One region of the Bacillus sp. PK3-037 genome, then DNA from elsewhere that is predicted to be linked to it. Evidence: riboswitches for the same ligand, from Rfam matches in the RefSeq annotation. Region 1 holds a riboswitch; each other region holds the start of a gene.
The links. A riboswitch is a leader RNA that binds a small molecule or an ion and turns the genes downstream of it on or off. The one in region 1 is predicted to bind S-adenosylmethionine.

Region 1 (7,560 bases):
TATCACAGGAAATGCTGGATCATATCTTTCTTCCATTTGTCACTTCTAAAGAAAAAGGAACCGGCCTCGGGCTTGTCGTATGTAAACGGATCGTGCTGATGTACGGAGGTTCCATTCATATAGAAAGTGAAGTACGAAGAGGAACCGAGGTTACCATTACCCTCCCCGTCTCCTCTTTTTAGCCCCCTGACAGTCTCAGGAGGGCTTATTTATTTTCGTGAACGGGAATTTTTATTCTCCTTGCTTACAGCTCCTCCTGAAAAGAAGAATCGGATCAAACGCAAAAGCATTTTCAAAAGCAAAAAGATGAAAAAGAACACCAAAAAGCCTTTTAACCCTTCCGTTGCATCTAAAAATTCCATATTTCCCCGTCCGGTCACTTTTTGCTGAATCTCAATTGCAAATACGATAACAATGATGATCGTTACGGTATAGATAAAGGACAAAGCCGTCAAGCTCCATTTAGAAAGCCATGTAAATACAGCGTGAGTGACAGCGAAAAAGAAGATGCCAAATATTCCAATTACCCAAAAATGCATTTCTTTGTCGGTTAATTGAATGCCAAGCATCCCGCATATTGAAATAAAAGCATCGTGAAATTGGTTTATCATTTCAGTAATGACTACCGCTAGTTCTTTCATCAGTTCCCTCTTTCTTATGAAATTTCCCCAGAAAAAAAGAGCGCTTCTGAAAAGCTCTCTCTTTATATATGCATCAGATAGCGCCGCTATTTATGTGCATCATATGCAGGCATAACGTCTCTTCGGGGCCACAAGCCTAATTTCTTCACAAGGCCTTGAATTCCTTTGGAATGTTCGTTTTCTTGCATAAGCTGGTGGTATTCGTTCATTAAAGAATCCAGCTCCTGACTGTGCCTGATTGTGTCATGCCCTGTAAATCCCTGCTTACTAGCGGCGTCTATCATTAACTTTCTTTTTTCATCAATAGACACCAGCAATCTTTCTTGTTCAGAAGAACAGCCCATTCAATTCACCCCTCGCCGCTAAGAAATAGGAAACAAGTTTGATTGGGTTATTGTGCATTATTACAGATTATACTTTATTTGTAAACATATTTTTATTAAATAACTTAATTTTTCATTTATAATAGATATATTGATAGGATTAGAAGAACAATACCCAGACGAAGACCACCTTAAACACACCGGCAGGCAGGAGGAATGCGAAATGAAGAAAAAAAAAGCGATAATGCTCGGTGCGGCAGGCGGAAAAGCTATTCTGAAAAGGAAAACCCGCAAAAAATTAATCAATCATATCACGATCTTTTGTCAAATGCTTCGCGATTGGCGAAACGGTGACTATCCCCGTTCACAGATTAAAACACTGTTGCTTCTGACAGCTGCTGTCTTTTATCTCATCATGCCGATTGATATGATTCCGGACTTCGTGCTCGGTTTAGGAATTCTTGACGATGCTGCCGTTCTCGGTATGATTTGGACGCTGATCAAAAAAGAAATGTCCCAATACGAAGAATGGCGTTTACGATAAGCAAAGAAAGCCCCGCCTTTATGGGACTGACCCCATAAGATGAGACAAATAAAAAACACCTTCAAGTTTGAAAACGGATGATTGTTAGCCGAAATTAGACTTGGAGGTGTTTTTTCTATGGGGAGAAGAGTGAGTTATCCGGTTGAAGTGAAACAGAAGGCTGTAGAAATGAGATTGGCAGGCGTGCCTATGAAAGAGATCATGGAGAAATTAAAAATTAAGAATAAGACACAGATTAAGACGTGGGTTAGATGGCATAAGGCTGGGGATACACATAGATTCGAACAGCCTGTTGGAAAGCAATACACTTACGGAAAAGGGCCGGAGTATGCTTCCGATTTAGAGAAACTGCAGGCAGAGAATCGTTATCTGAGACAACAAAATGAAGTTCTAAAAAAGTACAACGAATTGGAAAGGAAGTTGATAGCGAAACGTCAGTCGAACTTGTAGAAGGATTGCGCAGCACAATGACCGTGCAGGATATCTGTATTCATTTAGGTATCTCTCGAGCGTCTTATTATCGTTGGAAGAAGAATCAGACGAAAGATCATCCCAAGCGCTATTTTGAAAAACAAATCGGCACGTTGTGCCGAGAGCACAAGTATCGATATGGATATCGGAAAATCACAGCCATACTAAAAAAGACAATGCGTATCAACCATAAAACGCTTCAGCGTATTATGCAGAAAAATCAATGGCAGTGCCGGGTTAAGGTGAAAAAGCGCAAGAAGAATGGGCAGCCATATGCCGTGGTCGATAATATGTTGGATCGGAATTTTCAGTCTGATCGCCCTCTTGAAAAACTAGTAACGGACATCACATATTTGCCTTATGGACAGAAACAATTGTATCTTTCCAGTATATTAGATTTATACAATGGAGAAGTGATTGCTTTTACGATTGGCGATAAGCAGGACACAGACTTTGTCTTAAACACACTTGATCAGCTGCCAACGCTGCCTGAGAACTGCGTGTTACATAGTGACCAAGGATCTGTGTATACATCTTACGAGTATCAAAAAGCTGTTAACACAAAAGGCATTACCATGAGCATGTCCCGCAAAGGGACGCCCGCTGATAATGCCTCCATCGAATCGTTTCATTCCTCACTAAAGTCTGAAACGTTCTATCTTAACAGCATTGATCGAACCACGACCGCCATCGTAGAACGCACTGTCAAAGAATACATTTATTATTATAACAACATTCGTATTCAAACGAAACTAAACAGCCAATCACCGATAAGCTATCGGCAATTGGCTGTATAAAAGGTGTTTTGATCCCTGTCTCAAAAACGGGGGTCAGTCCCTTATGGACGGGGCTTTTTCTTCTTATTGGTTCACGCTATCTTTTTCATAAATCGGAACCCAGCCCTCAGATGTAACAAAGATCCGCACCGCCACAACTTTTCGATCCTCTTGAAGCGTGAAATAATGGCGGATATTTTCAGGTACCGAGATTAAATCTCCAGGGTTTAAACGGACATCAAAAAATGTGCCGTCCTTGCCTTGAATGACGAAAATTCCGTGTCCGCTTACAATAAAACGGACTTCATCGTCTGTATGGTGATGTTCTCTTTTAAAGTTTTCTAGCAGTTCATCCAGTTTCGGATTAGCGTCAGACAGAGAAATAACATCTTGGGCTTTGTAGCCGCGGCGGGCTGAGATATCTTTAATTTCAGCATCGAAGGTGTCAAGAATTTGCTGTTTTTCTTCTTCAGACAGGTCATATTTTTCTGAAAGCCGTTCAGGGAGCTTGGCGATATCCCATTGCTCATAGATCACCTCTTGGCTGTCCAGAAAGCTTGCCACTTCCTCTTGATTTTCAATCGTTGTATTTGCTTCATCATGAATTCGAATTGTTGCCATTTGCGGTTCCCCCTTTTATTTAACCAGCTGATGCCGGAGTGTTTTCAGCTTCAAATGATAGCTGAATAAAAATTCATATGCTTCAAGCACTCTTTTCGCTTCAAGTGCTGTTCTTCCCCAAGCAGTAATGCCATGGTTCCTGATCAGGACAGCTCCTGAATCTCCAGTAACTTGATCCGCGAAAAGCGTTGCGAGAGTCGGAATATGAGCCGGATTTTCTATAATTGGGATGGACACTTCTGCATTCTCTTCCCACAGGCCGAGCGCTTTTATAATTTCTTGGCCTTTAAAAGTAATTTGGTTTTGATCGCCATACAGCTCTGAGATGACGTTATTGTTGACCGTATGAACATGAAGACAGCATCCGGCATTTGTTTTATTGTACAGATGCGTATGCAAAAGCGTTTCCGCTGACGGTTTCAGATGATGCCCCTTTTCGGCAGGCTCTCCGTTCTGATCCACCAACAGGAAGTCTTCATCCGTTTCTTTTCGTTTATCTTTTCCGCTCGCCGTTACGAGAAATTGCAATGGCTCATCAGAAACCTTGATGGACAGGTTGCCGCTTGTCGCTGGAAACCAATCTCTTTCTGCCAATTCCCGTTTTACTTCGGCAAGCTCGAGCCACCGCTCTTGTTTTGCAGCCATTTCTTTACCTCCGTTACGTCTTCAATCGCTTTCTTTATTTCGTGAAAATCACGGTATGGGATATGATTCAGATGATGCTCCTTGCATTCATTTAATAAATAATCCCTTGCAAAGCAAAGATCAGACAGCTTTGCCGCCTCTACATCGGTAACGGAGTCACCGATCATGATGATATATTGATCAGGCTCAGAAAGCTCGTTCATAACAGTCGGCTTGCAGCACCCGCATTGATTTGTGCATGTGCCTTTGCAAGAATGAGGCCAATCAATATGAATGAATTCGTTCTCGAATGACGCACGGTTGCAATAAATATGATCTTTCTCAACAATTCCTTCAAGCAGCGGATAGACAAAAAAGTCCATTCCCCCGCTTACGACATAAAACGGGAGTTCATGCTTGTTAACAAATGCGACAAATTCCCGAAAGCCGTCCCGGATTTTTGCGTCTTCCAATACGAATCTCGTAATCTCCTCTTTTAAGCTGCTCGGCAGAAGGCCGAACATTCGTCCGACGCCTTCTTGGATCGACATCGTTTTGGAGAGCACGCCGTCTTTTAACGCCGTCCACTCCGGCGGAGCGAATGTTTTCATAATGTTTATAATGTTGTCGTTCATCGTGATGGTTCCATCAAAATCACATATAATGAACGGTTTTTGAGTCGTCATACGGCTTCAGCCTTTCCCCATTTATCAAGCGCAAGCTTCAAATCTTCGCATTGACCGGCTTTTTCTTCAATCGGCTGCGCTTCCAAAACCGCATCAATAATAGCTCTGAACGCTTTGCCCCCGCCTTGGGCGCCGTTTGGATGTCCGTGTATGCCTCCTCCGGCGTTAATAATATGATCAATGCCAAAATCACGCATGAGAAGCGGAACCATACCAGGGTGAATACCGGCGGACGGAACGGCAAATGTCTGGTTAAATACATCTTCTCTTACGCATTCTTCATGAATCGCCAGCGCGTCTTCTTTCGGAAGCGCAACTGAGCCATATGGAGAAGGAAACAGACTGAAGTCAGCGCCGCAATATCGGTTTAATTTTCCGAGCAAAAGGGCATGGGAAAACCCGTACAATGGTGAGGATGTAAATGCCCCGCTGACTGCCGGATGCGCCATAATGGGGATTGATACGTCCGGATCTTCCGCAAGGCTTTGCATGACGTCCAAACCGTAAGCGAAGACATTCAATAAAAGCGCATCCGCTCCCAACTCAGCGGCGCGTCTTGCTTTATCTTTAAGCTCAGCCGTTCTTCCAGTCAAATTCACTGCATACAGCGTTTTATGGCCGGTCTGCTCGTATGTTTCTTTCAAAATTTGTTTTCCCTCTGTAATTCTTGTTTCAAAAGGTGCTAAACCCGTCTCAAAGAAAATTTCATCGTCTTTGATTACGTCAACCCCGCCGAGCGCCTGCTGCCTGAGCTGTTCTTTAATATCACTCAGGTCCCTTCCGATGACCCCTTTAAAAATGCTCATTAACAGCGGTCTTTCAAACTCTCCAAGCATCTTCCGGATGCCGTATACGCCAAACTTCGGACCCGGAAGTGTTCGCTTAAACGCTTCAGAAAATTCGAGATCTATCAACTTGATTTTTCCGTCCAACGACAGCTTGCCAAACACAGTTGTCAGCAATGCCGGAATATCCTGTGAGAAATTTACCTCGGGATAGGCAATTGTGATAACCGCTTGTTTCCCTGATGCAAGATGTCCCTCTCTCTCCTCGACCTTTACAACCCGTCCCTTATGCTTTTGCATCTGCTCCTGCTTCACCAGAGGCAGATCAGTCCAAGAGCCCACCGTCAATCCTGTTGCGATTTGTTCTGCTTTTTTCTCCGTGTCGGCTCCCGGCTCGGTCAGGAGATATGTTGCTAATAATTCACTCATGCCAGAGCTCCTTTCATTTTTTAACCATATAAAAAACCTCTTCAAACAGCTATGCGTCTAAAGAGGTTTCGTTTCTCGTCCGAATCTTATCTCTCAGCCGCCAGCTGCAAGAATTAGCACCGTGCTTTACAAGTCGGTTGCCGGGCTTCATCGGGCTCGTCCCTCTGCCTGCTCTTGATAAGAAAATATAGATTTTATAAATTATTTTGAATTATCCCACCGTTAAAGAATCTTGTCAATGCTTTTTTGGGTAAACAGGTTTAGTTTGCCAATTCGATGAGCTGCTTCTTTAAGCCTAGCTTCACTCGTTAAGAGCCCCACTCTGACATACCCCTCGCCATATTCACCAAACCCGTTTCCTGCTGCAACCGCGACATTCGCTTTTTCAAGCAAGAGATCTGAGAATTGCTCAGAGCTATAGCCTTCAGGCACCGGCAGCCACGCAAAAAATGAACCCGCAGGCGCTGTTACATCCCAGCCGATTTCCCGGCATGCTGCTATCCAAGCGTTGCGCCTGCTTTCATATCGGGCATTTTGCTCCGCTACGCATGTCTGCTCAGATAAAAGTGCCGCCTCGGCAGCCTGCTGGGTTGCTTTGAAAAGACTGACAAACATATGGTCTTGATAAAGATTGATCGCTTCTATGACCGAGGCGTTACCAACTGCAAAACCGACCCGCCAGCCCGCCATATTATATGTTTTGGACAGCGTGTAAATTTCTATTCCGATATCCTTAGCGCCTTCAGTCTGCAAAAAGCTCAAAGGCTTGTGTCCGTCAAAGCCGACTGCACCGTAAGCAAAATCATGGACCACACAGATTTCGTTTTCTTTCGCAAAACTCACCGTTTCTCCAAAAAATTCTGCGGTAGCGACGGCTCCAGTCGGATTATTCGGATAATTCAAGTACATCAATTTCGCTTGTTCTCTTACGTCAGGCGAAATGCTTGCGTATTCAGGAAGAAACGCCTTTTCCTTAGTGAGCGGCATCATTTCCATTTTCGCTTTCGCAAGCGTGACACCGGACCAATAATCTGGATAGCCGGGGTCAGGAACCAAAATCGCATCCCCCGGATTTAACAGGCATTGCGGTAGCTCGACAAGACCGGCTTTCCCGCCGAATAATACGGCTACTTCAGTTTCCGGATCAAGCTGAACGCCGTATTCTCTTTTATAAAATGCCGCCGCTGCTGATTTCAGACTGTGCGAACCTCGAAATGAGGAGTATTTATGATTTTCAGGCTGAGCAACGGCTCGCTTCATTTCCTCCACAATATGCTCGGGCGTCGGCTGATCCGGATTCCCCTGCCCCAAATTGATGACATCATGTCCTTCCTTCAGCTTTCGGTTCACTTTCTGCACAAGAGAAGCAAAGAATTGTTTAGGCAGTTCCTGCAGCACTTGAGAATGTTCAAATTTCATCTGTTTTCACCTTCTAAAAAATCTTGAAATGATAGTCCAGTATCATATATGGTTAAAGGAAAAAAGTAAAGAAAAATATGGGGTGTTAAAAAATGAAATGGACCATATCTTGTCTTCAATTTGATATTTCATACGGAAAACCTTCTGAAAATATAAAAAAGGCTGAATCTTTAATCGAAAAAGAGAGTAAAAATGCTGACGTTCTTGTTCTCCCTGAATTATGGACGACTGGTTACGACCT
Region 2 (7,560 bases), 1.7 Mb from region 1:
TTTTAGAAAAGAGGCGAAATGATATGGTTCAACAAGTAAACCTTGCAGCACAGAAATCAGAAAAACAGAAGAAAGCCCCTTTCCGCGCCGATCATGTCGGCAGTTTATTACGATCCGCCCCAGTAAAAGAGGCGCGGCAAAAACAAGCGGCCGGCGAGATCACGGCAGAACAGCTTCGTGATATCGAAAATAAAGAAATCACCCGCATTGTCGAAAAGCAAAAGGAAATCGGCCTAAACGTCGTAACCGACGGAGAGTTCCGCCGTTCGTGGTGGCATTACGATTTCCTGGAAGGGCTCGACGGAGTGGAACCGTTCATCCCCGCTGAAGGAATTCAGTTCCATAACGCGAAAACAAAAGCACGCAGCATCAAAGTGACGGGAAAACTTGATTTTACGAACCCCCCAGCGCTTGCCGATTATCAATTTTTACATGAGATTGCCGGTGACGCGACACCAAAGCTGACGATTCCGAGCCCGAATATGCTGTTTTTCGGTGAAAAAGCTGATCAAGGCGTATATCCCGATCAGGAGGAATATTTTCATGATCTGGCCCAGGCGTACAAAAAAGCGATTAACGCTTTCTATGATGCGGGCTGCCGCTATCTTCAGCTCGATGATACGTCATGGTCTCTCTTCTTTGAAGAAAAAGGCAGAGATGTTGTCCGTGCCCTCGGCGGTGATCCGGAAACATTGCCTGCGTTGTTTGCCAAAACGATTAACGATGCAGTGGGGGACCGTCCTGACGACTTAACGGTCACGATGCACATCTGCCGCGGCAACTTCCGCTCGACTTGGGCAGCATCAGGAGGCTATGACGCTGTAGCGGAAACGATTCTTGACGGTTTAGACCTTGACGGCTTGTTCCTGGAATACGATGATGACCGCTCCGGAAACTTTGATCCGCTCCGTTTTGTCAAACGCAAGGATCTGCAGATTGTCTTGGGCTTGATTACATCCAAATACGGAGAGCTTGAGAACCCAGAGGATGTCAAACGCCGAATCAGCGAAGCTGCGCGCTTTGTCAGCTTAGATCAGCTGTGCCTCAGCCCGCAGTGCGGTTTCGCTTCAACAGAAGAAGGAAACCTTTTGACTGAGGAGCAGCAGTGGGCGAAGCTCCGTCATGTGGTCGATATTGCCAATGATGTGTGGAAATAATCTATCATTGACAGAAAAGAGAAATGTGTGAATAATAGATACTATCAGAAAATTTCATAAAAAGGTTTTCCTTATCAAGAGAGGTGGAGGGACTGGCCCTGCGATACCCGGCAACCGCTGTTTAACAGAATGGTGCTAAATCCTTAAGAGCAGATTTTTGCTCTTGAAGATAAGGTTGAGATTGTTCACGCAAGCTCTTCCTTATCCAAAGGAAGAGCTTTTTTATATTCGAATGGAAAGAAGGAATGAACAACATGTCACAGCAAACAACACCCGCAGAACAAAAACAATCGCTTCAGAGAAAAAAAACGCCGTTTCGCGCGGATCAAGTCGGAAGCCTGCTGAGATCTGAGCCCGTCAAAAAAGCGCGGCTGCAAAGGGCGGCCGGCGAAATCACTGCCGAACAGCTTCGCCAGATTGAAAACGATGAAATCATCCGCATTGTGGAAAAACAAAAAGAAACCGGCCTGAACGTCGTGACAGACGGGGAATTCCGCAGAGCGTGGTGGCATTTTGATTTCCTTGAAAATCTGGATGGCGTTGAGCCGTTTATACCTGAACAGGGTATCCAGTTCCATAATGTGCAGACAAAAGCACGCGGCATCAAAGTGACAGGCGATATTGATTTCTCAAATCACCCAATGCTCGAAGATTACTCATTTTTACATGGCATCGCTGGTGATGCAACGCCAAAAATGACAATTCCGAGTCCGAATATGCTCTTTTTCCGCGGCAGACTGGAAAAGGATGCATACAAAAACGATTATGCTCTTTTTCAGCATGATGTATCAAAAGCGTATAAAAAAGCGATTCAAGCGTTTTATGACAGAGGCTGCCGCTACCTCCAGCTTGATGATACGGCATGGGCTGTTTTCTTATCTGAAAAAGGCTTGAAACAAGTGGAAGCATTCGGAACAACGCCTGACGAGCTTCGCCAGCTGTTTGCGAAGTCAATCAATGACGCAATTGCCGACCGTCCGGATGATATGACCATTACCATGCATATTTGCCGCGGCAACTTCCAGTCCACATGGACAGCTGAAGGCGGTTATGATGCGGCGGCGGAAACCATTTTTGACGGCTTGAATCTGGACGGGCTTTTCTTAGAGTATGATGATTCACGCTCAGGCGGATTCGAACCGCTCCGTTATGTGAAACGCTCTGATCTTCAGCTTGTCCTAGGCTTGGTGACATCTAAATTCGGTGAGCTTGAACATCCGGACGACGTGAAACGCCGTATCGAAGAGGCATCCCGTTATGTCAGCCTAGATCAGTTGTGCCTGAGCCCGCAATGCGGATTTGCTTCGACTGAGGAAGGCAACAAGCTGACCGAGGAACAGCAATGGGCGAAGCTGCGCCATGTTGTTGAGATCGCTAACGATGTTTGGAAATAAGGAACAGAAAAACACACTTGATTCCCGGGCGGGGCAAGTGTGTTTTTTTTATGCCTGCTCAATTTGATAGGCTTTGCATTTTTCATATAAGCTTGTTTTTCCTATGCCTAATAGCTTTGCTGCCTTTATTTTATTGCCGTCTGCTGCGGCAAGCGCCTCGATGATCGCGTTTTTTTCCGCCTCAGCGATTGTCTCTTTTAATGGCAGTATAGATTGAGATTCCCGGATTTTGATTGTTCTTTGGATGGGTTGATCTTCAGGAGTGAGATTCAGGTGTTTCGGTTCGATTCGTTTGCCGTCGAGGACGTTGACAGCCCGTTCTAAGACATTTTCCAATTCTCGTATGTTTCCCGGCCAAGAATAGCTCTGAAGCACTGCAATTGCTTCTTTAGAAAGCTCCAAGCCATCAAAGCCAAATTTCCGTTCAAGTTTTTTTAATAGAAGCCCCGCGATCGGCACAACATCCTCTATGCGCTCTCTTAGGGACGGGATTTGAATTTTGATCACGTTCAGTCGGTAATAGAGGTCTTGCCGGAAGTCTCCTTCCCGGACCATTTTTTCGAGGTTTCGGTGTGTCGCCGCAATCACTCGTACATCTATTGGGACCGGGCTTCTTGCGCCGATCCGCTCTATCTCTTTCTCTTGCAGTACGCGAAGGATTTTGCTTTGCATATGCAGCGGCATATCACCTACTTCATCAAGGAAAATGGTTCCTTGATGCGCAAGTTCGAATTTTCCTTTTTTCCCGCCTTTTTTTGCCCCCGTAAAAGCGCCGTCTTCGTATCCGAACATTTCTGATTCAAACAAATGCTCTGGGATCGAGGCGCAGTTGACGCGCAGAAAGGGAGCATACCTGCGGCGGCTGTTCTGATGGATGGCGTGGGCAAACAGCTCTTTTCCCGTGCCTGATTCTCCTAAAAGCAAAACGGCCGATTGGCTGTCAGATACCCGTTCAGCCAGCCGTTTCGCTTCCATAAAGAGAGAGCTGTTTCCAATCAAGTCGCCAAAGTGGTATTTACTGAAAAGCTCTTTTTCGTATCTATTTTTGTAGTAATTGAGTTCATTGAGGAGGGGTTTAATTTTTCTTGAATAATCCATCCATTCCTGCGGATTGCGGAACATAACGGTTCCGACCGCTCCTACAAGCTGCCGGTTCACATAGAGCGGATACCGGTTGGCGATCATTTCGCTGCCGTTAATCGGATGAATAGCGGCAGCCTCTGTCCGCCCCGTCTTCGCCACGATGTGCATTCTCGAGTTTTCAATCACGTCCTGAACGGGTTTTCCTATCGCTTCTTCTTCTGTTTTTTTAAGAAAGTCACAGTACGCCTGATTGATATAGAGAATGTTCCCCTCATGATCAACCACAACAATACATTCCGCCGCAAGGTTGATGATTTCATCCAGCCATTCATAGGGTAATCTTTTAATAGAATGTTTCATCTCCCTGTCGCTCCCGTCACATTTTGTAATCGCTTTCAATCTTATGATAAACGAGAGCCTCCTATGAATACAACAATCTATTATTGAGCTGTGTAGCCTCCATCCAGCACGACCGCCTGCCCTGTGACGCCTTTCGCCTTTTCACTCGCCAAAAAGACGGCATAATCAGCAATTTCTTTAACCGAGAGAAGGCGTTTTTGCGGCACGAGCGGAAAAATCACCTCTTCCAGAACCGATTCATAGGGAACATGTCTTGTTTTAGAAAGATCGCTCAGCTGATTGCGGACAAGCTGTGTGTCCACATATCCCGGGCAGAGTGCATTCACCGTAATCCCGTGGGGCGCGCCTTCCAGCGCCCCCACCTTTGTCAGCCCAATGACCCCATGCTTTGCGCTGTTATAAGCGGCTTTTCCCGCAAACCCCACCAGTCCGTTCACAGACGCGATATTGATGATCCTGCCGAACTGCTGTTTTTTCATAAGGGGAAAGACATGCTTCATTGCGATGAATGGCGCGGTCAGCATGACGCGAATAAGCTGTTCAAACCGTTCTGTCGGAAACTCTTCAATCGGCGCGACATGCTGCATGCCTGCGTTATTCACCAGAGTATCCAAACGTCCGTATCGGGTCTTGATAGTATGGACGATATCAGCGATTTGCTCTTCCTTTGTCACGTCACATGGAATGCCCGTGGCGCTAAAGCCTTCCTCGTTCAGCTTGGCGGCTGCCTCACCGCACGCTTTTGGATTTAGATCTGAAATTATGACATCGGCGCCTTCCCGGGCGAATTCCTTTGCGATTTCAAATCCGATTCCGCCAGCTGCGCCTGTCACAAGAGCGACTTGTTTTTTCATGTCATACACCTTCCTGCTCAAGATTTTTACCGGATGACTGACTGGCTTACGACGAAGTCAGCTTCAGTTTTCTCATATACCTCTTCCAGCGTGATGCCGTCCTGGAGCTCAGTCAGTGTCATATGTCCATTATCAAAATCAAAAACAGCTAAATCAGTAATCAGCCGATGAACGACTTTCTGTCCTGTCAGCGGGAGGGAGCATTGTTTTTTTACCTTCGATTCCCCATATTTATTGACGTGCTCCATGATGACGACGATTCGCTTAGCCCCGTTGACCAAGTCCATAGCGCCGCCCATTCCCTTCACCATTTTGCCCGGAATCATCCAGTTCGCCAAATCCCCTTGCTCAGAAACCTCCATGCCCCCGAGGATGGCCAGGTCGATATGCCCGCCTCGTATCATCGCAAAGGATTCCGCGCTGTCAAAATAGGATGCGCCTGTTACGGCGGTGATCGTTTCTTTCCCCGCATTTATCAGATCCGGGTCTTCCGTTCCTTCCAGCGGATACGGGCCGATCCCGAGCAAACCGTTTTCTGATTGAAGCATCACATGCACGCCCTCCGGTATCTCATTTGCGACAAGTGTCGGCATCCCTATCCCAAGATTGACGTTCATACCGTCTTTTATTTCCTTTACAGCACGTTTGACCATTCGTTTTCTGGCTTCCTTCATTGTGCCGCCTCCTTTCCCTTCGCTTGCTGAACAGTTCGTTTTTCAATCCGCTTTTCATGTGTGCCGAGCACAACATGCTGTACGTAAATACCAGGCGTGTGGATGTGGTCGGGATCGAGCTCTCCCGCCTCAACAATTTCTTCTGCCTCGGCAATTGTGATCTTTCCCGCCATGGCGGCAACCGGATTGAAGTTTCTTGCCGTTTTCCGAAAAACTAAATTTCCCATGGTGTCCGCTTTCCACGCTTTTACAATGGCGACGTCCCCAGTAATTCCTTTTTCTAACACATATGTGCGTCCGTCAAAGGTTTTAAGCTCTTTCCCGTCAGCGATGGTGGTTCCGACGCCTGTGGCTGTATAAAATCCCGGTATGCCTGCTCCTCCTGCTCGGATTCTTTCAGCGAGTGTCCCTTGGGGAACCAATTCCACTTCCAATTCTCCGCTTAAAAATTGCTTTTCAAAAATTTTGTTTTCGCCGACGTAGGAGGCGATCATTTTTTTGATTTGCTTGTTTGCCAGCAGCAGGCCGAGCCCCCAATCATCAACTCCGCAATTATTGCTGACGACTGTTAAATCCTTTACCCCTTTATCCCTTATCGCCAGAATGAGCTGCTCGGGTATTCCGCACAGGCCGAATCCGCCCGCGATCAGTGTATCCCCCTCCCGAATGAGTTCTGCGGCTTCCTTACTCGATGACAGCACTTTTCCCATATCTGATTCCCCTTTCGTTTTGTCCTATACAAGGCCCGTCAAACTGTAAATCGCGATAATCACAAATAGGGCTGCGGTTTTGATGAGAGTAATCGCAAAAATATCCCGATACGATTGGCGATGGGTCAGACCCGTCACAGCCAGCAGGGTGATCACCGCCCCATTATGCGGAAGCGTATCCATGCCTCCTGACGCCATCGAAATAACCCGGTGCATCACTTCAGGCGGTATGTGATAGGTCTGAATCGCTTTCAAATATTGATCAGACATCGCGCTTAACGCGATTCCCATTCCCCCTGAGGCCGATCCGGTGATCCCTGCCAGCGTTGTTGTCGTCACAGCTCCGTTTACAAGCGGATCCGTAAACGTATGTGAAATGCCGCTGCTCAGCTTATGAAACCCCGGCAGCGCAGCAATGATTCCGCCGAAACCATACTCGGCGCCTGTATTCATCGATGCAAGCAAAGCGCCGCCGATCCCTTCATTCAGCCCTTCCTTTAGCTGTCCAAACACTTTTCTCCAATCAAACAAAATGGTTGCGATGATTCCGATCAGGAGGGCCAGCTCCACTGACCAAATGGCAACCGCGGAGGAGATATCAAGTTTCCCGAACTCTCCCAATCCTATGGCGGAAAAATCAAATTCATTCGGATACCATTTGGGAAGGAACGTGGTGAAACATTTATTCATCACACCAACGAGAATAAGAGGAACAAAAGCGAGTGCGTGCCGGACCTTACTTGTGTCAGGCTCTAAGACCGGTCGGCTTTGTTCCGGGGCAAGATCAGATGGCTCACGCGCGGCAGAAATCTCCGATTGAAAACCGGCGTAGCCTTCGCCCGATTTCTCTGCTTTTTTGCGCCTCGATTCCAAGTAGAACATACCCGCCGCCAGCACAAACACCGCACCGATCATACCAAGCCAAGGGGCGGCGTAAATGTCTGTTTTGAAAAACGTCGTAGGAATTACATTTTGGATTTGCGGTGTACCCGGCAGTGCGTCCATTGTAAAAGTAAATGCCCCGAGAGCAATCGTTCCCGGTATGAGACGCTTCGGGATGTCGGCTTCTTTGAACATATTTTTCGCAAAGGGGTATACAGCAAAGACGACAACAAACAGGCTGACTCCGCTGTACGTTAAAATGGCGCCCATCAATACGATAGCGAGTGTCGCTCGTTTCGCCCCGACCAGTCTGACAATAGTCTTTGCAATGGAAGCCGCCAAGCCGGACATCTCGACAACCTTTCCGAAAATGGCGCCAAGCAGAAATACTGGAAAGTACAGCTTAATAAACCCCGCCATCTTTTCCATAAATATGGTTGAGAAAA
Region 3 (7,560 bases), 650 kb from region 1:
AAGAGAGGCTTGGCGTTATGCAAGCCCTCTTTGTGTCAGTAGCCAAAAACCAATGTTGTACTTTGTGATCCGGCATATTTTGTGACAAATTCTTTTGTGTACTGCGGAGTTTGAACCCGGTAGCTGTAATTGGAGCCTGGATTCCACGTTGTCAACGGAGAGGATTGCCTGTTCAAGGATGGATAGCTTCCTGTATCCTTAAAGTATCCGGTGCCCTTGTCATCAAGGATTCCGCCTTTTTCGCTGCCTTTTCCAAAATAATTGTATTCAGAGTATATTTTTGCTTTTGTCGCGATGGTAATTGCTTGGTTAAAATTGTTGCTGTAATTGTTTTTGACATGAAAATAGCCATATCTCATCAGCCCCGGGCCTCTTACATACAAATTCTCAAAATAGTTGTTGGCGATGGTCATGTGCGGATAGCCGTCATATTGGTGCTGGGAATCATCAGGATATCCTAAAATTAAACCGTACTTATGATTTGCGAATTTTGAGTTGCTGATGGTGATATAATCAGCTGATTTACCGATATACAACAGCTTGTCCAGGTCACTTCCGCCAGCATTATAGCTGTGTCCTGAAAATGTAACATGGTCGATCCAATAGTTGAAGCCTGAATCTAGATAAAGCTGTATATCGTTATTTCCATTAATCTGCGGGCTGTGTTCAAAGGTCAGATTTTGAAAGATGACGTTTCCGGATGAAGAAGATGTTGTTAAATAAATATTTTTCAGCGTTTTTTTAGCGTAAGAACCTACAAGTGTTTTATTTGAACCAATCGTTACCGTTGTTTTTGAAGAAGCGATTAAATCATTTTGAAGCACTAAAATTTTAGGTGTTGATCCGCTCAGATGGGTTTTTAAATCATTTAGGCTTTGGATATAAACGATCTGGCCGTTTTTTCCGCCGGATGTGCTGGCTTTAGAGACTCCTTTTCCATTTTTTGCATTTCCGGCAAATCCTAAAATGCCATTCGTCGAGGTATTTGGAAAATCTACGGCGCCTAAAGCTTTTTCAGGCAAGAGAAGCAATAATAAACTTAACATGGCAAATAATAAGGAAAATCGTTTCAAAGCCACTCAGCTTCCTTTCAAATGTAAATGAATTCATATGGATTATTATTACAGTTGAACAAAAGTAAGAATAGAGTCTATATTCCTGATCAAAACCGGGATTTTATATGTTATTTGATGCAAATAATAGAGTTACAATTGGAACAGCACGAAAGGATTGATACACCATTGACTGCTTCAGCATATCGAAACACCTTGCTTTCACTCCTTTGTTTAACAGCGGGAATCGTGGATGTGATCGGCTATTTAAGCCTAGGACACGTCTTCACTGCTAATATGACCGGAAATATCGTTTTATTGGGATTAGCGATCGGAAAATCTCTTCAGGTCACTGTTTTTCATTCTTTGACTGCGCTAATCGGCTTCATATTTGGGGTGATTATTTCAACAATCATTGTTGGAAAGGCAGAGAAAACATTTTGGCCATCCGCTGTAACAAAAGCTCTGGCAATTGAAGCATTCATTTTATTTGTTTTTGCTTGTCTTTCAATATCTACTGCTTTCGTTCCCGTGTACATCCTTATTATCCTTTTGAGTATTGCCATGGGGATACAAACAACAGCAGCTAAACAACTGGGGATTGCAGGCATTTCTTCAACTGTTTTGACCGGAACATTGGCTTCTCTTTTAGAGGATCTTTCCGGCCGGTTGCTTTTCTCTAAACAGAATAAAACATTCTTGAGAGATGCTGTGTTAAGGGCGCTGGCCATCATATTATATTGTGTGGGGGCTATTATTGTAGCTTTTGCAGAACCGCATTTTCATTACATCATTATTTGGGTTCCGATTGTGCTCATTTTAGGTATTATACTTACTGCTCTGGCCAAGTTGCAAAAAGTAAAGTGAAATTCTCCCGCTTGCGATTTCAAGCGGGGATGGGGATTTTTTGAGCTGATATACTTCAGATCCCCACTATAGCCACCCATTTTAATGAAACAAGAACTTTGGCTCATATGTGCATCTGAACATAAGTAGTGCATAGTCGTAAAAAACGCACCTTTTGATAGATATAGAATAGTGAATTAGACATAAATCAATCTATGAATCTATGTCCTCTTTCCATCCATATCGAATCAGCATTACAATGATAATGATTCTCATTCGAAATTTGGACTAGGAGGATGTCTATGAAAAAGAAGATCAGTGCTGTTATTAGCGTGGTTATGTTGATGATTCTTTGTTTTTGCCCGCAGGCTTCGGCAGCCTATAACGATTTGCACGAAGGCTATGCAACCTATACCGGATCAGGCTATTCAGGAGGAGCTTTCCTTCTTGACCCTATCCCATCTGACATGGAGATTACGGCAATTAACCCAAAGGATCTTAATTACGGGGGTGTGAAAGCCGCTCTTGCCGGCTCTTATCTTGAAGTGGAAGGGCCAAAGGGGAAGACGATCGTCTATGTTACCGATCTATATCCTGAGGGTGCCCCAGGAGCCCTTGATCTTTCACCCAATGCCTTCAGCAAAATCGGTGCTATGAAAGATGGAAAAATCAAAATCAAATGGCGTGTGATCAAAGCGCCAATCACTGGCAATTTCACATACCGGATTAAAGAAGGCAGCAGCCAGTGGTGGGCGGCAATCCAAGTTAGAAATCACAAGTATCCCGTTATGAAAATGGAATACTACAAAGACGGAAAGTGGATCAACATGGAGAAAACAGACTATAATCATTTCCTCAGCACCAATTTAGGAACGGGCTCTCTTAAAGTCAGAATCACTGACATTCGAGGAAAAGTTGTAAAAGATACGATTCCAAAGCTTCCTGCAAACGGAACATCTGGGGCGTACACAGTTCCCGGGCATGTTCAGTTTCCTGAATAAAAGCTTTGAAAAACGGCGGGAAAATCTAAATTTTCCGCCGCTTTTTTATACGTGCAAATGATTATGAGGTAAGAATGTTGTGACTTCCTTATGCATGTTGGCACAGCAATGGTAGAGGAACATTTCAAATGAAAAATCCTGCTCAAGAAGAAGGGCTAAATGAATCCTGCGACTGGTCTTTCAGCTGCTTGGATGTTAGATAGTGACTCTGTATTCAATTGCATTTGGCATCCCCTCTACCGAAGACACCAATACCTATACTTGATAAGTAAAATCAATAATTGCATATGTGGGCTGCTTTCGTTAATGTGGTGATCTTTTTTAAATTAAATAAATAACAAGAACCAATAAATTGATCAAAAAGCGTTTACCAATCCTGCTTTTTGTTTTGATGGTAAATAGAACTTCATAGCTCGTCTTATTGAAAAATTCGCATTAATCTTTCGCTTGTTGTTTCTCTCCTAATGTTAATACCCATTCTCTTAAGATATGTTTTTGCACATATCTTTTTCCGTTTATTTCGATATGAGGGAGGTCTGTGAGATCCTTTGCTAAGAGTTTCGCCTCCGCTTGGGTTATTCCTAAAAAATGCCCGATGTAAAAGTGAATATCTCGTTCTTTAATCAGCATGATGTCATTTTTTTCGTTAGCTTTTGGGTTGTTAATATGCTTTAATCCTTCTCCGATAAAATATCCAGCCAATGCAATACCGATTCCTAAAAAAACGTCCATGTGTATGCCTCCATTATGTAATCGTCATGTTATACGGTCACTCTATACCATTGGTTTCATTTTTTTGTTGACTGTGCACACAAAAAAACGCCAGAGCAAGCTCTGGACGGTTTCTATGCTTTTTCAATCTGCACTCGGCCTGAGAAAAAAGTGGCGCCTCCGCCTATATCAGACAAGCGGTCGGGGGTCAGGGCGTTAACAAGCTGATTTTTGCCTGGTTCATCTGCCCATAATCCTTGACTGACGACAACACCGGGCAGCACTTGTTCTCCGACTGCGGCGGTTAATTCACACTCACCTCGGCTGTTCCAAATCCGTACGGCTTCACCATCAGTGAGGCCGTGTTTTTCGGCATCTTTCGTGTTGATAAAGAGTTTCGGTGCTTTTTCAAGTTTGACGTGCTTTGCATTATTGGAAAACGTTGAGTTTAAGAAATTATGATTCGGCCCGGGAACATACATAAACGGGAATTCATGATCCGGCGCAAGCGGCGTATGTGTCGGTAACGGCGGGAAACCGGCTTGTTTCATTTTTTCTGAATATAATTCTATTTTTCCGCTCGGTGTCGGCAATTTACCCGGAAACAGCGGCTTTTCACGCTTCGCCTTCATAAACGAACGTTCAGTAAGTGATTCATAAGTAATCTCTGCTAAATAAGGATTATCGGGGTGGTGAAGCGCCTGCCGGATTAAGTCTTCATCTGAATCTTTGAGCTCCTGATCCGTAAATCCCATTGCCTCAGCCAATAACCGGAATACCTCGGTATTAGACTTACTTTCTCCGTATTTCTCAATAACCGGCTGCTGCAGCTGAATGTAATGATGCCAGTATGAGGTGTAAAAATCAGTATTTTCAAAAGCAGATGCAGCGGGCAGTACAATGTCCGCATATTTGGCCGTTTCTGTTACAAACAAATCATGAACCACGGTGAACAAGTCATCCCGCAGGAGGCCTTGTCTGACTTTGTTCGCTTCTGGCGCCACAACGGCTGGATTCGTCCCATAAATAAAGAGGGAGCGAACAGGAGGGTCTGTTTCCAGAAGAACCCTGCCCAGCTGGTTCATATTAAACGATCTCGGTGTGCGGCCTTTCAGTAAATCAGGACGCTGAAGCGCGGTGGTGTTATATTCTAAAACTCCGCTGTTATGTTTGATGGCACCGCCTCCTGTATGCATCCATTGACCGGTAATCGCCGGAAGACAGGCAATCGTTCTTACAATCATTCCGCCGTTGTCATGATGCTGAAGGCCGTTTCCGATTCTGATAAAGGAAGGGGAGGTTTCACCATACATTTTTGCCAGCTGATAGATATCGTCGGTACTGATACCAGTGATCAAGGATACCTTTTCTGGATGATACTGTTTCACATGCTCGCGCAGTTCTTCATAGCCGACTGTATATTCTGAAAGAAATGCTTCATCGTGAAGATTTTCTTTAAATAAAATGTGCATGATGCCAAGGGCAAGCGCGCTGTCGGTACCGGGTTTTATAGGAATAAACCAGTCTGCAAGACGCCCTGTCTGATTTTTATGCACATCAATCACAACAATTTTTGCGCCTTTTTTCCGTGCTTTTTGGGCGATTGTAATTTGATGCATATTTGTGCTGACTGCGTTAATTCCCCAAAAGATAAAGAGTTTCGTATGGATTGTTTCTTCAGGATCGATTCCAGCACTCACACCCATGGTATATTTATAGCCCTCTGATCCGGCTTTGCTGCAAATCGTCCGCTCAAGCTGGCTTGAGCCCAAGCGATAAAAAAAGCGGCGGTCCATTCCTTCAGCCGTTAATTTTCCCATATTGCCGTAAAAGCTGTAAGGCAGTATGCTTTCAGCTCCTTCTTCATCAATCAGCTGTTTCCAGCGGGATGTGATGGTGTCAATCGCTTCTTCCCAAGAAATTGGTTTAAACTCTGCCTCGCCCTTCACACCTGTTCGTTTCAGCGGAGTCGTCAGCCGCTTTTCATCATAGATGCGCTCAGCCATATTTCGTACTTTGTTGCATATATTTCCGGCTGTCACGGGGTGATCAGGATCACCCTGCACTTTCACAATTTTCCCGTCTTTTTTATGTACCAGCAATCCGCACTGGTCCGGGCAGTCCAGTGAGCAAACGGATTTAAAAATGCCGTTTTGTTGAGTGGCGAACGATTTCATAGCCCAGTTCCTCTCCCTAGTTAGATATATTGTAAGAATTATAACATTTCGAATGATAACGTCAATTCTGAAAAAAGACATTGACATCAATCTGGGTCTTCTTTATGATTAACGTATTCTCAATACTGAAAATTACATACAAAACATTTTCTATCAAGAGAGGTGGAGGGACTGGCCCTATGAAACCTCGGCAACATTATTGTGCCAATTCCAGCAAGCGTCAGCTTGAAAGATAGGAAAGTAAGGTTTATACCGGCTTCTGTCTGTGGCAGAGTGCGCCTATACATGAATCTCTTTCCATCTTTGGAGAGAGATTTTTTTTGTGAAAAATACCGATGAAAAGGATGTTTTGCATCATGACGGTTTTGATTACAGCACCGTACAACGAAGAAGGACGAAAAGAGCTTGAAGAATTGTTCGGTTCCGTTGTTTATCAGTCTTGGAAAGAAAACGGCCGGGCATACAGGGAAGATGAATTGATTCAGCTATTAAAAGAATCAAATGCGACGGGTCTGATTACTGAGCTTGATCAGGTGACAGAGAATGTGTTTGCATCAATGCCGGAACTTTCATTTGTGGGAGTATGCAGGGGAATGCCTTCCAATGTTGATATAGCAGCAGCGTCAAACAGAGACATTCCGGTTTTCTATACACCTGGGCGCAACGCACAAGCTGTTGCTGAAATGTTTATTGGAAATGTGATTTCATTTCTCCGGCACACGAATACCTCTAATCAATGGCTAAAGGATGGAAAATGGAACAGCGATTATTTGCAGGCGTATGCCAAATTCAAAGGTAATGAAATAACAGGAAAAACCGTGGGTATGGTCGGATTCGGAGCGGTTGGGCAAAGAATTGCAAAACTGCTGGCTGCGTTTGACTGCAAGGTTTTGTATTACGATCCATACGTACAGCACGATTATCCGCAATATGAAAAAGTTTCTCTGGAGAAGGTTTTTTCAGATAGTGATATCGTTTCTGTTCATCTGCCGCGTACAGATGATACGCTTGGCCTCATTGATCGGCCGTATTTTGACTTGATGAAAGAGAGCGCCATTTTCGTGAATACATCAAGAGCTGTCGTGGTAAACCGAGAGGATCTTTTATCTGTATTGAAAGAAAGTAAAATCAGAGGTGCGATATTAGACGTTTTTTATCATGAGCCGCCAGAGCAATCGGATTATGAATTTATTTCATTGCCTAATGTTCTGGCAACACCGCATTTAGCAGGAGCAACATTTGAAGTAGAGGATCATCACGTTACCATTCTGAACGAAGCGCTTAAAAAGTGGAAGGGTGAAAAAACTCTCAATATTCCGACTTTATATAACAAAAACGATCTTAAAGCAGAGGTGTAAGAAAAGGAGGGCATCAGGATGACGAAACAAAAAGGTTATCTCGTATTTGACATTGGCACTGGCAATGCAAGAGTTGCGGTCGTAAGTGTGTCGGGCAGCGTTCAAACGGTTGAACGGGAGGACATTGTATATACGACCGAGCCGCTTTACCCGGACAGCCGCTATTTTTCTCCACAGGCGCTGTGGAATCAAATCATGAATCTGGCTAGACGTGCGATTTCTCGTTCTCATCATATTGAAATTATTGGTCTCACTTCAACAAGTCAAAGACAGGGGATCGTGCTGCTTGATCAAAATGGTGAGTCTTTCCTCGGTCTGCCCAACATTGACAATCGGGGCAGGGAGTGGGAGGAAAACATACCGAATCGGGAAGAAGTATACAGCCGAACAGGCCGTCTGCCGACTGCGCTTTTTT

Region 2: it holds a riboswitch for S-adenosylmethionine, as region 1 does, so the genes downstream of both, M1D69_RS01330 (5-methyltetrahydropteroyltriglutamate--homocysteine S-methyltransferase) here and mtnW (2,3-diketo-5-methylthiopentyl-1-phosphate enolase) in region 1, are expected to answer to the same signal.
Region 3: it holds a riboswitch for S-adenosylmethionine, as region 1 does, so the genes downstream of both, M1D69_RS10760 (2-hydroxyacid dehydrogenase) here and mtnW (2,3-diketo-5-methylthiopentyl-1-phosphate enolase) in region 1, are expected to answer to the same signal.

Annotation. Positions count from the first base shown of each region.
Region 1 is NZ_CP096408.1:2,674,633-2,682,192, forward strand. Features, by position in the region: gene M1D69_RS13635 (ATP-binding protein) at 1-182, shown strand, start outside; gene M1D69_RS13640 (hypothetical protein) at 210-641, opposite strand; gene M1D69_RS13645 (aspartyl-phosphate phosphatase Spo0E family protein) at 728-985, opposite strand; gene M1D69_RS13650 (YkvA family protein) at 1,188-1,508, shown strand; one part of gene M1D69_RS13655 (IS3 family transposase) at 1,626-1,899, shown strand; one part of gene M1D69_RS13655 (IS3 family transposase) at 1,899-2,776, shown strand; gene mtnD (acireductone dioxygenase) at 2,840-3,376, opposite strand; gene M1D69_RS13665 (methylthioribulose 1-phosphate dehydratase) at 3,392-4,021, opposite strand; gene mtnX (2-hydroxy-3-keto-5-methylthiopentenyl-1-phosphate phosphatase) at 3,979-4,686, opposite strand; gene mtnW (2,3-diketo-5-methylthiopentyl-1-phosphate enolase) at 4,683-5,900, opposite strand; SAM riboswitch class I at 5,984-6,084, opposite strand; gene M1D69_RS13680 (aminotransferase class I/II-fold pyridoxal phosphate-dependent enzyme) at 6,123-7,319, opposite strand; gene M1D69_RS13685 (carbon-nitrogen family hydrolase) at 7,412-7,560, shown strand, end outside.
Region 2 is NZ_CP096408.1:246,987-254,546, reverse strand. Features, by position in the region: gene M1D69_RS01335 (5-methyltetrahydropteroyltriglutamate--homocysteine S-methyltransferase) at 24-1,157, shown strand; SAM riboswitch class I at 1,226-1,333, shown strand; gene M1D69_RS01330 (5-methyltetrahydropteroyltriglutamate--homocysteine S-methyltransferase) at 1,412-2,551, shown strand; gene M1D69_RS01325 (sigma-54 interaction domain-containing protein) at 2,600-3,994, opposite strand; gene M1D69_RS01320 (3-hydroxybutyrate dehydrogenase) at 4,075-4,848, opposite strand; gene M1D69_RS01315 (CoA transferase subunit B) at 4,875-5,522, opposite strand; gene M1D69_RS01310 (CoA transferase subunit A) at 5,519-6,232, opposite strand; gene M1D69_RS01305 (GntP family permease) at 6,257-7,560, opposite strand, start outside.
Region 3 is NZ_CP096408.1:2,029,098-2,036,657, forward strand. Features, by position in the region: gene M1D69_RS10735 (polysaccharide lyase family 1 protein) at 36-1,046, opposite strand; gene M1D69_RS10740 (YoaK family protein) at 1,242-1,919, shown strand; gene M1D69_RS10745 (expansin EXLX1 family cellulose-binding protein) at 2,201-2,899, shown strand; gene M1D69_RS10750 (hypothetical protein) at 3,335-3,631, opposite strand; gene M1D69_RS10755 (molybdopterin oxidoreductase family protein) at 3,745-5,787, opposite strand; SAM riboswitch class I at 5,935-6,026, shown strand; gene M1D69_RS10760 (2-hydroxyacid dehydrogenase) at 6,123-7,145, shown strand; gene M1D69_RS10765 (FGGY-family carbohydrate kinase) at 7,164-7,560, shown strand, end outside.